Regions from separate parts of the Streptomyces sp. R-74717 genome, predicted to be linked through region 4. Evidence: riboswitches for the same ligand, from Rfam matches in the RefSeq annotation. Region 4 holds a riboswitch; each other region holds the start of a gene.

Region 1 (3,389 bases), 2.0 Mb from region 4:
AGGAGCGGACAAGTGACCGACGCTGCCGCGACTGGAGTTTCGATGCAGTACCACCCGCAGCCGGCCCCCGGCCTCGCCCGCCCCTGGGCCTTCCCCGCGCCGGAGCGTGGCGCCCTGCCCAACGGCCTCACGGTGCTGCGCTGCCACCGCCCCGGCCAGCAGGTCGTGGCGGTCGAGATCTTCCTCGACGCCCCGCTGGACGCCGAGCCCGAGGGCCTCGACGGCGTGGCCACGATCATGTCGCGGGCGCTGTCCGAGGGCACCGACAAGCACACCGCCGAGGAGTTCGCCGCCGAGCTGGAGCGCTGCGGCGCCACCCTCGACGCGCACGCCGACCACCCCGGCGTCCGGGTCTCCCTGGAGGTCCCGGCCTCCCGGCTGGCCAAGGCGCTCGCGCTGGTCGCCGAGGCGCTGCGGGCGCCCGCCTTCGCCGACAGCGAGATCGAACGGCTGGTGCGCAACCGGCTCGACGAGATCCCGCACGAGCAGGCCAACCCGGCCAGGCGCGCCGCCAAGGAGCTCTCCAAGGAGCTCTTCCCGGCCGCGGCGCGGATGTCGCGCCCGCGCCAGGGCACCGAGGAGACGGTGGAGCGGATCGACTCGGCGGCCGTGCGTGCCTTCTTCGACGCCCACGTCCGGCCGTCCACGGCGACCGCCGTGGTCGTCGGTGACCTCACCGGCATCGACCTGGACGCCCTGCTCGCCGACACTCTCGGCGACTGGTCGGGAGACATCGCAGAGCCTCGTCCCGCCCCTTTGATCACCGCCGACGACACCGGCCGAGTGGTGATCGTCGACCGTCCGGGCGCGGTGCAGACGCAGCTGCTGATCGGCCGGATCGGCGCCGACCGGCACGACAGCGTGTGGCCGGCCCAGGTGCTGGGCACGTACTGCCTGGGCGGCACGCTCACCTCCCGGCTGGACCGTGTGCTGCGCGAGGAGAAGGGCTATACCTACGGGGTGCGGGCCTTCGCCCAGGTGCTGCGGTCGTCGGCTCCGGATTCCGCCTCGGGGGCGAGTGGTGCCGCGATGCTCGCCATCAGCGGATCGGTGGACACGGAGTCCACGGGACCGGCGCTGCAGGATCTGTGGACGGTCCTGCGGACCCTGGCGGCCGAGGGACTGACCGATGAAGAGCGTGAGACGGCCGTGCAGAACCTCGTGGGTGTCGCACCGCTGAAGTTCGAGACGGCGGCCTCGGTCGCGGGCACGCTCGCCGACCAGGTCGAGCAGCACCTCCCGGACGACTACCAGGCACAGCTGTACGCCCGGCTGGCGGAGACCGGCACGGTCGAGGCGACCGCTGCGGTGGTCAACGCCTTCCCGGGCGACCGGCTGGTCACGATCCTCGTCGGTGACGCGTCACAGATCGAGGATCCGGTCCGGGCCCTGGGCATCGGAGAGGTGTCGGTGGTCGCCGGCTGACGGGCGTACCCGTTGTGGACACCGGACGACCGGCCGGGCCGAGGCGGGCGACCCCCGCCCGTCCGGCCCGTTGCGTGTGACAGTCCACCGGCCGACTTTCACGTTCGACCGAGCACCGAAGGCCACGGCCGGTCCACAGACCCGTCATACGCCTGCATATCGGGACAGAAGGAAGACCCCTGTGAGTGAGATCTCACCGGAGTCTTCCTTTTTGTCTGTTTTGGCAGGGAGGTTGCCTGTCTGCCCTGTGGGATGCGCTACAAAACGACCTGTCCGTTTGGTGAATGCAAGTGACCCCGCTTAGCGTCGGCTGGGCTGTCCGTCACTCGTATGCCGCATCCGTGACGTACCGGGCAGCCATCGCCGAGTCCCCGTCAGGCGCGAGCCTGGGGAGCCGGGGACCCATGCAGTCCCTGGGGTGAATCGGGTGCCTGAGCCCGGATGAGGCCAGGGCGCCCGTAGGAGACCTTCCTGCTCCGAACCCGTCAGCTAACCCGGTAGGCGAGAAGGAAGGAAAGGATCAGCCACTTCATGGCGTTCACCCGTGCCACCGGGAAGCATCGTGCCCCGAGCCGACTGACGCGCAGCAGCGCGAAGATCGCCGGCGTCGCGGCTCTGGCCACCACCGGCGTCATCGGCGGCATGGCCTCTCCGGCCCTCGCCGCGGACTCCTCCGTCAGTGAGACCGGTCTGAACCAGGTCATCGCCATCGAGGGCGCCCTCGCCGACCAGATCGACGCCCAGGCCGACGCGCAGAAGCACCAGGCCGATGTCGCGGCGAAGGCGAAGGCGGAAGCCCAGCGGAAGGCCGAGGCCAAGAAGAAGGCCGAAGCGAAGGCCAAGGCCGAGGCGAAGCGCGCGGTCGAGGCCCGCGCCGAGAAGGCCCGCGCCGCCCGGTCCGCCGAACGCACCCGCCTGGGTTCCTTCCAGCTCCCGGTCGCAGGTTCGTACGTCACCACCGGCTACAAGTCCAGTGGCTCGCTCTGGTCCTCCGGCAGCCACTCGGGCATCGACTTCCACGCCGCGTCCGGCAGCTCCGTCGTCGCCGTCGGCGCCGGTACGGTCGTCGAGGCCGGCTGGGGAGGCGCGTACGGCAACAACATCGTGCTCCGGATGACGGACGGCACGTACACGCAGTACGGCCACCTCTCCTCGATCGGCGTCTCCGTCGGCCAGAGCGTCGGCGCGGGCCAGCAGATCGGTCTCTCCGGCTCGACCGGCAACTCCACCGGTCCGCACCTCCACTTCGAGGCCCGGACCACGCCGTCCTACGGCTCCGACATGGACCCCGTCGCGTACCTGCGCGCCCACGGCGTCAACGTCTGACCGACGCTGCACCCGCAGTACCCCCTTCGAAGGCCCCGGCGGCACGCCGGGGCCTTCGCCGTGCCCGGCCTCCGCGCCCGTCCGCAGTACCTGCTCCCCGAACCGTCCTCTGGCCAAAAGATATTCATGAATTTCCACCCGGCATCGGATATGCGGCCACATCGCAATAGAGTTGCAGAACAGGCGTCGGTCGGCCGCGTTTCGCGGGAATTGAGGCGGAGGTTCGGACATGCGCATTCCGGCGCATTCGGTATGCATGGCGATCCGTGACGATATCGTCTCCGGTGTCTTCGAGCGCGGAAGCCGGCTCACCGAGGAGTTGCTGGCGCGCCGTTACGGGGTCTCCCGTGTCCCGGTACGGGAAGCGCTGCGCACCCTGGAGTCCGAGGGCTTCGTGGTCACCCGCCGGCACGCGGGTGCCTGCGTCGCCGAGCCCACCGAGGAGGAGGCCGCCGACCTCCTGGAGGTCCGGATGCTGCTGGAGCCGCTGGGTGCCGCGCGCGCCGCGCAGCGCCGCACCGAGGCGCATCTCAAGGTGTTGCGCGGTCTGGTCAGGCTCGGCCAGGAGCGGGCCCGGCGGGGTGAGGGAGAGGACCTGCGCTCACTGGGCGGCTGGTTCCACGAGACGTTGGTACAGG
Region 2 (3,389 bases), 3.1 Mb from region 4:
GGCGATCTTGCCGCGCAGATGGCGCAGCACGGGAACGCCTCGGGTGTCGAAGCCGGTGGTGACCAGGACGGTGCCGACCGATCCGGTCAGCTCGGCGACCGCGCGCTCGAAGCGCTCGGCCACGTCGTCGGGGTCGGTGCCGGGCCTGATGATGTCGTTGCCGCCCGCGCAGAAGCTCACCAGGTCGGGTGCGAGCTCCTTGGCGCGCGGCACCTGCTCCTCGACGATCTGGTCGAGGAGGCGTCCGCGTACGGCGAGATTGGCGTACCTGAAATTCCCGTGAGCGGAGCCTTCGGTGTTCGTCCCCGCATCGGGGTCCGGGAGCTGGTCCGCGAGAAGCACCGCGAAGCGGTCCGCCCAGCCGACGAAGGTTCCGTCCGGGCCGGGGTCGCCGACTCCCTCGGTGAAGCTGTCGCCAATCGCTGCGTACGACCCGATGACGCCATGTCGGTTGATGACGCCACGTTGATTTTTTCTCGAATCGTCTGCCACAAACGCTTATCCTGCACCGACGAATGTGACCTACGCGACCGTAATAAGGGGTTGACGGGTGGCGAGATAGACCACCCGGTCAGTTTTTGGTAAAGGGGGAATAAGCAGAAGGGGCGGTGCGCCGCCGCGCACCGCCCCTTCTGTTTTGTTCAGGTCATGCTTTGTTGCTCAACTGCCCGGCTGTTCGGCTCAGACGTAGATGCCGTGAGAAGCCAGGTACGCGATCGGGTCGATGTCCGAGCCGTACGCCGGGCCCGTGCGAACCTCGAAGTGCAGGTGCGGGCCGGTGGCGTTGCCGGTGGCGCCGGAGAGGCCGACCTGCTGACCGGTGCTCAGGGTCTGGCCCGCGGAGACTGAGATCGAGGACAGGTGGCCGTACTGCGAGTAGTGGCCGTCGGCGTGCTTGATGACGACCTGGTTGCCGTACGCGCCGCCCCAGCCGGCGGTGACGACGGTGCCGGAGGCAATGGCCTTCACGCTGGTGCCGGTGAAGACGGGGAAGTCGATGCCGGTGTGGCTGCCGCTGGACCAGTTGGAGCCGGAGGCGCGGTATCCGGTGGTGTGGTTGCCGGGGACCGGATGTGCGTAGCCGGAGCTGTTGCTCTGACCTGCCGGGGCGGAGGTCTTGGACTCCGTGACCGTCGAGACCTTGGCCGGGGCGGACTTGGCCGGGGCGGACTTCTCCACGATCGACGAGGGCACCGAGAGGGCCTTCGACGGGAGGGCCGCACCCGCGCCGGCGCCGGTGGACGCGGCGTCACCCGACGCCTTGCCGCCGAGCGTCAGCTTCATGCCCGGGAAGATCAGGCCGGGGTCTTCACCGACGACCCTGCGGTTGTCCTGGTACAGCTTCTGCCAGCCGCCCTTGACCTTGTGCTCGGTGGCGATCTTCGACAGGTAGTCGCCGGACACGACGGAGTACGTCGTGGTGGCGGCCTGCTTCTGCGCGACCGGCTTGGCCGGGGCGGCGTGCGTGGCGGCGACGGAGGCCGACTGCGGCGCGGTGGTCGGGGCCGACTGCGGCGCGGCGTGGGCACCGGTGGCACCGAGCAGCGGCAGTGCGATGACGGCACCACCGGCGCCTGCGGCGGCGACGCCACGGGCGATGGCGCTGGACTTCGTACGACGATGCTTACCCGATATGGGCATGACGTGCTTCCTCTCCGGCGCCTGCGAGGTGAGCTGTCGGGTTCGGGCTGGAGATGCCCGGCCGCACTGAGCGCGGCTTCACCCCTAGCCGGCCGGATTTCTCCGATCGGCGGCCTACCTGGTTCCCCCGCTCCTGCCACACGATGAGTGGGTGCGAATTCCGGGCGGCGGCAGGATTAGGCGGTCCGTCCGGATTGACGGTGACCGTAAGCGAGTCGGGACGGCGATAACAAGCCACTGCTTCTGTACCGGAATCCGCGCTCGGAAATCAGCGCAGAATTCCGGTCACACTCCGTGGATTAAGGATCTTGGCTTTCCGCGCCGCGCACGGAATACCCAACTGCCCCGCCACCACACACCGTCACGGATATGATTCCGCTCACGAGCGGGCGACCATCTCCCGTAGAAGCGGGGCATATTGAGCTAAATGCACTAATTGCGGACATGTTGCGCCTGTCATTCGCGTCGCAGCCTCAGCACCCGCGCGTCGAGATCCCCCCGAAGCCCGGTGTGCAGCCCCTGATGCAGCAGTACCGAACCGTGGTGCACCGCCCCCGTGTCCAGGCAGGTGTACCTCGCTGCGGGGTCGATCCCGCGCAGCCGCAGGGCCGGGGGCCGCTCTCCGTACCTCTGTGCCTCCAGCCACATCAGGACCACGGTCTCGTCCCCGTGGACGTACTGGACCGCGCTGAGTCCGCCGCGCGGGGCGCGCAGCCGGTACAGCGCGCCGTGCTGCACCACCGGCCGGATCTCCTTGTAGAGATCCACCCAGTTCCGCGCCTCGGCCAGCTCCTCCTCGCTCCAGTCGGTGAGGTCCCCACCGACCCCGAGCACACCGGCCATCGCGCTCACGAAACGGAACCGCAGTGAGCTGACCCTGTCGTTGAGCTGGGCATTCGGGCTGTCGGTGACCCAGGCGGCCATCACCCGGGCCGGATGGATCTGGCCGAAGCCCTCCTGGATGGCGAGTCGGTCGAGCGGGTCGGTGTTGTCGGAGGTCCACACCTGGTCCGTACGGGACAGAATCCCCAGGTCGATCCTGCCGCCGCCGCCCGAGCAGGACTCGAATGCGACGGAGGGGTGCGCGGCCCGGAGCCGGTCGATCAGCGCGTACAGGGCGTCCACGTGCTCGATCCAGAGCTTCTGCTGATACTCCTCACCCGGCCAGCCCGCGTCGGTGAAGCTGCGGTTGAAGTCCCATTTCACATAGTCGACGGGCGTACTGGAGAGCAGTGTGTCCAGCCGCTCCCACAGATAGTCCTGCACATCGGTGCGGGCCAGATTGAGCACCAGTTGATTGCGGAACTCGGTCCGCGCCCGCCCGGGGAAATGCTGCACCCAGTCGGGGTGTGCGCGATAGAGATCGCTGTCGGCATTGACCATTTCCGGCTCGACCCAGATGCCGAACTGCATGCCGAGTCCGTGCACTTCGTCGGCGAGCGGCTTCAGTCCGCCGGGAAAGCGGTCCGGATTCGGCGTCCAGTCGCCGAGCCCGGCCCGGTCGCTGGTGCGCCGCCCGAACCACGCGTCGTCCACGACGAACAGCTCGACGCCCATCGCGGCGGCGCGCTCGGCGAGGGCGCGCTGCTGCTCCTGCGAGATGTCGAAGCCGGTCGCCTCCCAGGAGTTGTAGAGCACCGGCCGCAAGCTCTGTGCGTCCGGGATCACACGGGCCAGCTGCCAGGCGTGCCAGGCCCGGCTCGCCCCGCCGAACCCCTCCGCACTCCACAGACCGGCGAAGACGGGGG
Region 3 (3,389 bases), 1.2 Mb from region 4:
AGCGGGACTTGCCCTCGAACTCGTACTTGCCGTCCTTGTAGAACTCGGACGCGGCGACGTCGAGCGCGAGCGCGATGTCCTTGCCCGGGGCGTAGCCGGCTTCCTTGATGGCCTCGAGGATGAGGTCGAGGGCGGCGCGGTTCGACTCCAGGTTCGGTGCGAAGCCGCCCTCGTCGCCGAGGCCGGTCGAAAGACCCTTGGTCTTCAGGACCTTCTTCAGCGTGTGGTAGACCTCGGCGCCCCAGCGCAGGGCCTCGGAGAAGGACTCCGCGCCGATCGGGGCGATCATGAACTCCTGGATGTCCACGTTGGAGTCGGCGTGCGACCCACCGTTGAGGATGTTCATCATCGGGACGGGCAGCAGGTGCGCGTTCGGGCCACCGAGGTAGCGGAACAGCGGCAGGTCCGAGGCCTCGGAGGCGGCGTGGGCGACGGCCAGCGAGACGCCGAGGATGGCGTTGGCGCCGAGCGAACCCTTGTTCTCGGTGGCGTCCAGGTCGAACATCGCCTGGTCGATCAGCCGCTGCTCGGTCGCGTCGTAGCCGACGAGCTCCGGGCCGATCTGCTCGATCACGGCCAGGACGGCCTTCTCGACGCCCTTGCCCTGGTAACGGTTGGGGTCACCGTCGCGAAGCTCAATGGCCTCGAACGCACCGGTGGAGGCGCCGGACGGCACGGCAGCACGACCCGTGCTGCCGTCGTCGAGGCCAACCTCGACCTCGACCGTGGGGTTCCCCCGGGAGTCGAGGATTTCCCGGGCTACGACGACGTCGATGGACGGCACGAGGCATCTCCTTCTGGGATATGACACTGGTTGTGCAGGGTCACTTTGGCCTTGCGACAAGAGCCTAACCGGCCCGGCCCGCTCAGTCGGACGACCGCCCGTCCCCTGGGACGAAAAAGGACCCGAGAGTGAGCATTACCGGACAAACAGTCAGAATTTTACTCGCCAGTAACTACAACAGTTGAACGATCACCCATAGTCGGCACTCCCTGCGCGGCACACGGCGCTCCCCCTATACAGGGGTGATGCACCACACATGGAGGTGGCACGTCGGACAGAGGTGACGCGTCACGCAGAAACCCCGGCCCGGCGCATACGGGGGATTGCGCGCCGGGCCGGGGTGCTCGGGGGGAGAGCCTGAACTACTTCGTCAGGTGGAGCTGCTGACCCGGGTAGATCAGGTCGGCGTCCTTGACGATGTCCTTGTTCAGCTCGAACAGCTGCTGCCAGCCGCCCTCGACCTTGCGGTCGGCGGCGATCTTGCTCAGGGAGTCGCCGGAGGCGACCTTGTACTCGCCGTCGCCCTTCTTGACCTTCTCGCCGGTCGGGGTGGTGACGGTCTTCTTCGACTCGGCCTGCGGGGCGGCGGAACGGTCCGAGCGGGAGGCGGCCGGGGCCTCGGTGCGCCCGGTCTTCTCCGGCTGGGCCTGCTGCTTCGGCGCGGCCGGGGTGCTCTTCTGCTCGGTGGCGTTGGAGCTGGAGGTGGAGTTCGAGGAGGAGCCGGTGTCGACGCCCGGGTCGACACCGTCGTTGGTCAGGTTGCCGGCACCGGCGCAGCCCCAGGCACCCGGACCCTGCATGTCGAGGAGCTTCTCGGCGGTGGCGATCTGCTGAGCCTTGGTGGCCAGGTCGGCACGGGGGGCGTACTGCGTACCCCCGGCGGCGGCCCAACTGGACTGCGAGAACTGCAGACCGCCGTAGTAGCCGTTACCGGTGTTGATGGACCAGTTGCCACCGGACTCGCACTGGGCGACGGCGTCCCAGGTGGCGACGGAGGCGGCGGAGGCGCCGGTCGCGCCCATCAGCGGCACGGCGACAGCGGTACCGGCGACACCGGCGAGCGTGGCGATACGGACGGCCTTGGACGGGCGGCGGTGCTTGCCCTTGCTGGAAAACAGCATGGAACTTCTCCTCACCGACGCCTACGAGGTGAGCTGTCGGGTTCGGGCCAAGTGAGTTGCCCGGTCGCACGTCCTAGCACGCGACTTCACCCCAAGCCGGTCCTGATGCGTCTTTCGACGATCGGGTCCGGCGCTTACCTGGGTCCCCCGCTCCTGCCTACGGCGCTTTTACGCGTCTGTTCCCTTCGACCGACGGCAGGATTCGGCGTGACGGTCGACGGGGCCCGCGGTGCGAGCGGTTCCGACCGTAAACATACGCAACCCCCACATTCAAAGACGGACACATCGGACAATCTTCCCCTACTTGCATCTGAGGAACCGTCGTTTTCGCAGGTGGGGGCGGTGCAGAAGGGTTACCCGGGCGCGACACACCAGTTGACGCAAAGAGACCCATGTCTCACTTACACATAAGCGGACATAAGTCTCTGAACTACCCCAGTTTTCGAGGCCCTTTTAACCGATTTTCAGACTGCCCTCACTCGGCCTTCACGTCGAGATCGAGGCTCTGGCCGGGGAGGATGAGGTCCGGATCGGAGCCGAGGGCATCCTTGTTGGCCTCATAGAGTGCGGGCCAGCCACCGGAAACCTTCTGTGCGTCAGCAATCGCCCAGAGGTTGTCGCCGGGGTGCACGGTGTACGTACCGTCGGCGACCGGAGCGGCCGCGTCGCGCGCGTCGGCGTCACCGCGGGAGGCATGGCGACCCGACTCGCGGTCACCGCCGTTCGCGTCCCGGTCCCCTTCGGGGGCCGGCGCGCCGCGATGCTTGCCACCGACACCGTCGGACGAATCGGATGAGCCGGATGAATCGGGCACACCGGAGGGCGGAGTGGCTGACGCGGTACCCGAGGGCTTCGCCGTCGCCTTGGCCTTGCCGGCCGACTTGTCGGCGCCGCTCGAGTCCTTCGAGCGGCGCGTACCGTCCGAGGCACTGTCCGACGGCGTGGCGTCATCGGACGGGGCCGCCGACGCGCCGTCAGCCGGCTCCGCGCTCTGTGTCGGCCCGGAGGAGGCCGCAGACCCCGGGTCGACACCCGGCAGCGTCCCGTCCACCGCGAGGCCGGAGATGACCGCACAGCTGGGCCACGCCTGCGGGCCCTTGTCGTCCAGGACCTTCTCGGCCACGGCTATCTGCTGCGCGCGGCTGGCGAGGTCGGCACGCGGGGCGTACGTCTCACCGCCGTACGCCTTCCAGGTCTCCTGCGAGAACTGCAGACCGCCGTAGAAGCCGTTGCCGAGGTCGGCGCTCCACATGCCGCCGCTCTCGCATTCGGCCACCCGGTCCCAGGTCGTTGCGTCGGCCGCGTGCGCACCGGCCGCGCCGAGCAGCGGGATGGCGATGGCCGATCCGGTCACGCCCGCGGCGACGACGATGGCGGGTGCCTGACGGGGGCGACGGTGTCTGCCGTTCGCGGAGCCCATGGGGTTGCCTTCCGTGTGACTGACGAGTGACTGGTGGGTCGAACGGTGAACCTAGCGGGACTCG
Region 4 (3,389 bases):
GATCTCCCGGACCTTGCCCTCCTTCACCAGCTGGTCGAGGGCGGTGATGATCTCCTCGACCGGGACGGTCTCGTCGTCGAAGTGCGTGTAGTACAGATCGATGTGGTCGGTGCCGAGCCGGCGCAGCGACTCCTCGGCCGCGGCCTTGATGTTCGCGGCGGAGAGCCCCTTGTACGAGGGGTGGGCGCCGACCTTGGTGGCGACGACGATGTCGGAACGGTTGGAGCGTGCCGCGAGCCACTTACCGATGACGGTCTCCGACTCGCCGCCCTCGTTGCCCGGGATCCAGGCGGAGTAGGCGTCGGCGGTGTCGATGAAGTTGCCGCCCGCCGCGACGTAGGCGTCCAGCACGGCAAAGGACTGCGCCTCGTCGGCGGTCCAGCCGAAGACGTTGCCGCCGAGGGCGAGCGGGAAGACCTGGAGGTCGGAAGGGCCCAGCTCACGAAGAGAAGTCATATACGGAACAACGGACTCCGGCGGGTCCGCTATTCCGGCAGCCCTGGCGTCGGGAGTCCGCTGTTCCGGCAGACCGGCAGCCCTGACGTCGGGGGGTGAGCGCCAGGACTGCCGGGGTTCAACGGCCTGTGAACCGGATCGGATCACAGGCCGGGAGACGGCCGGCGGATCAGGGGTTGAGGCCCTTGCCGCGCAGCCAGGCCATCGGGTCGATGCCCGTACCGTCGGGGGTGTGGACCTCCAGGTGGAGGTGCGCGCCCGTGACATTGCCGGTTGCGCCGACCCGGCCGATGGTCTCACCGGTGGTGACCTTCTGGCCGACACTGACGCCGATCGAGGACTGGTGGCAGAACCACAGCTCCGTACCGTCGTCGAGCTCCAGCACCGTGCGGTAGCCGTACGAACCGGAATAGCCTGCCGACTTGATGGTGCCGCCGTGTACGGCCTTGATCGGGGTGCCGGCCTGCGCTGCGAAGTCGAGGCCGGTGTGGTGGCCGGAGGACCACATCGGGCCGGCCTGGCCGAAGGTCGAGGTGATCGTGTACGAGGAGGTCGGGATGGCGTAGCTGGCGGCGAGCTTGGCGAGCCGCAGGGCCTCAGCCTTCGCCTTGGCTTCCTCCTCCGCCTTCTTCTTCTCGGCGGCGGCCTTGGCCTCGGCCGCGTCCTGCTGCTTCCTGGCCTCGGCGGCGGCCTTCTCCGCGGCCGCCTTCTCCTGCGCCGCCTTGGCCTCGGCGTCGGCGGCGTCCTGCTGCTGCTCGGCCTGCTGGAGGATGCGGGCGCGGAGTGCCTCGCCCGCGTCCATCGTGCCCTGCTCGGCCTCGGCGGCGGTGAGGCCGGCGGTGGTGAGCGGGGCGGCAGCGGCGGCGGCCTCGGCCTTGTCGGCCTCGGACTCGCCGGAGAGCAGGGAGCCCACGCCGGGAAGGGACTTGGCGTCGGGGAGGTTGTCCGAGATGGAGTCGGGAAGGGAGATGGAGACCGGCGGCTTGCTCTGCGCGGTGGCCATGCCGCCCGCGCCGACTGCCGCGATGACACCGACCCCGAGTACCGTGGAGCTACGGGCAAGTCCGTTGCGCTGCTTGGCGACGCGGTGCCTGCCGCGAACGGGGCGGACGGACTCCTCGGTGGGGTTCCACTCGTCCCAGCTTCTGTCGGGCTCACCGTTGCCGTCGGCGCGGAATTCGCTGCCGAACTCACCGGCGAAGCCACCGCCCGTCTCGGCGCCGAACACCGTTCCCGTCCCGGCGGTTCCGTAGTCGGAGCCGAAATCGGATCCGAAGTCGGCGCCGAAGTCGGAACTGAACTCGGGGTTGAACCGAGAGGGGGCCTCGGGGGCAGGCTTGTTGGACGCCACGGGGGCGCACTCCTTTCCTTCCTTCTCGCCTACCGGGTTAGCTGACGGGTTCGGAGCAGGAAGGTCTCCTACGGGCGCCTCTGCCTCTCACGAGACACAGGTGCCCGATTCACCCCATGTAGGTGGTTCCCCGGTTCCCTTGCGGAATTCGGCGCTCGCGCACGGTGCCGCCACTGACGACGGCTGGGACGACCGCGCTGCGTTATCGAACGTTAATAGACACACGGGTCTGATTCCAAGCTGTTCCCACTGATCGTTCAGGTCTTTGGCCTGGACTTTACGGGACACAATCGGGTGGAACCGGACGAGTTGATCGACCCTCAGCCATTACCCGGTTTCTGACGTTGCGTCAAATGTTATGCGGAGCGACGCCTTTCGGTTACGTACGGTGGCATCCCGCACCCAAGGCCGCGCCCCGGGACGCGCGAAACACCCGGCCCGCACGAAGCACCCGGCCCGCACGAAGCGCCCGATCCACACGAAGCGCCCGCCCCACCCGTCACATCGTTTCCAGGCCCACGATCTTCACGGTCCTGCGCCGGTCCGGCTGCCCCTCCGCGGGACGTACGACCGCGAGCAGCGCCATGTCGTCGGTCGTCTCGCCGCCCGTGTGCAGCCGCACGTCATCGGTCAGCGCGGACAGCAGCTCCTCGGGCCCCGGAAAGATCCGCCCGCGCAGCCGGGCCGCCGGGTCGTAGAAGACCCCATCGGCGTTCCGCGCCTCGGAGAGGCCGTCGGTGTAGAGGAGCAGGGTCGTCCCCGCCGGCAGATCCCACTCGTCCGCCCGGTCCGGCCACACCCCCAGGTCCATCCCGAGCGGCAGCGCGGGCACCGTGGGCCCCAGCACCTCCACCGCCCCGTCCGGGTGCAGCAGGATCGGCTCGGGGTGACCGCGGTTGACGATCCGCACCCGGGACACCCCGGACGGGATCTCGGCCAGTACGGCAGTGATGAAGCCCTCGACCGCGTCCAGCCCGCCCCGCGCCCCCTCCCGCGCCAGCGCCCGCTCCAGCCGCTGCGCCACGCCCTCCAGCGAACGCTCCTGTTCGGCCGCCTCCCGGAACGCCCCGATGGCAACCGCCACCGACTCCACGGCGTCGAGCCCCTTCCCCCGCACGTCCCCGACCACCAGCCGCACCCCCTGCGGGGTGTCCGCCACGGCGAACAGGTCGCCGCCGACGAACTCGTCCGCCTGCGCCGCCTCGTACCGCGCCGCCACATGCAGCCCGCCGATCCGGTCGGACGGCTTCGGCAGCACCGCCCGCATGGCGGTCTCCGCGATGACCCGCGCGGAGGCCAGCTGTTCATTGCCGCGCCGTACGACCGTGTTGATCACGACCGCGAGGGCCGAGACGGTGGCCAGGGTGAGCAACTCGATCAACGGCACGACCAACGGCAAAGAGTTGCCGGACAACCGCAGCACGGTGACGGCCACCATCGAGGCAATGCCGATACAGATGGTGCTGGACAGCGAGAAGAACGGCGCGGCGATCAGCGGCGCGGCAACGAACAGCGGAATGGCGGTGAAAATCGGCGGGGTGAGGAGATCGAACACCAGCCCGCCGAGGATCATCAGAGCGGG

The links. A riboswitch is a leader RNA that binds a small molecule or an ion and turns the genes downstream of it on or off. The one in region 4 is predicted to bind cyclic di-AMP.
Region 1: another riboswitch for cyclic di-AMP. It lies ahead of NRF20_RS12125 (M23 family metallopeptidase); the one in region 4 lies ahead of NRF20_RS21710 (M23 family metallopeptidase).
Region 2: another riboswitch for cyclic di-AMP. It lies ahead of NRF20_RS07280 (peptidoglycan DD-metalloendopeptidase family protein); the one in region 4 lies ahead of NRF20_RS21710 (M23 family metallopeptidase).
Region 3: another riboswitch for cyclic di-AMP. It lies ahead of NRF20_RS27375 (transglycosylase family protein); the one in region 4 lies ahead of NRF20_RS21710 (M23 family metallopeptidase).

Annotation. Positions count from the first base shown of each region.
Region 1 covers NZ_CP102361.1:2,718,319-2,721,707, reverse strand. Annotated here, with positions in the region: gene NRF20_RS12135 (M16 family metallopeptidase) at 1-16, shown strand, start outside; gene NRF20_RS12130 (M16 family metallopeptidase) at 43-1,425, shown strand; cyclic di-AMP (ydaO/yuaA leader) riboswitch at 1,777-1,943, shown strand; gene NRF20_RS12125 (M23 family metallopeptidase) at 1,957-2,751, shown strand; gene NRF20_RS12120 (GntR family transcriptional regulator) at 2,981-3,389, shown strand, end outside.
Region 2 covers NZ_CP102361.1:1,617,849-1,621,237, forward strand. Annotated here, with positions in the region: gene NRF20_RS07275 (SGNH/GDSL hydrolase family protein) at 1-492, opposite strand, end outside; gene NRF20_RS07280 (peptidoglycan DD-metalloendopeptidase family protein) at 682-1,641, opposite strand; cyclic di-AMP (ydaO/yuaA leader) riboswitch at 1,647-1,805, opposite strand; gene NRF20_RS07285 (alpha-galactosidase) at 2,098-3,389, opposite strand, start outside.
Region 3 covers NZ_CP102361.1:5,969,280-5,972,668, reverse strand. Annotated here, with positions in the region: gene eno (phosphopyruvate hydratase) at 1-784, opposite strand, end outside; gene NRF20_RS27375 (transglycosylase family protein) at 1,147-1,905, opposite strand; cyclic di-AMP (ydaO/yuaA leader) riboswitch at 1,909-2,080, opposite strand; gene NRF20_RS27370 (transglycosylase family protein) at 2,381-3,325, opposite strand.
Region 4 covers NZ_CP102361.1:4,758,181-4,761,569, forward strand. Annotated here, with positions in the region: gene NRF20_RS21705 (aldo/keto reductase) at 1-456, opposite strand, end outside; gene NRF20_RS21710 (M23 family metallopeptidase) at 626-1,807, opposite strand; cyclic di-AMP (ydaO/yuaA leader) riboswitch at 1,819-1,971, opposite strand; gene NRF20_RS21715 (PP2C family protein-serine/threonine phosphatase) at 2,307-3,389, opposite strand, start outside.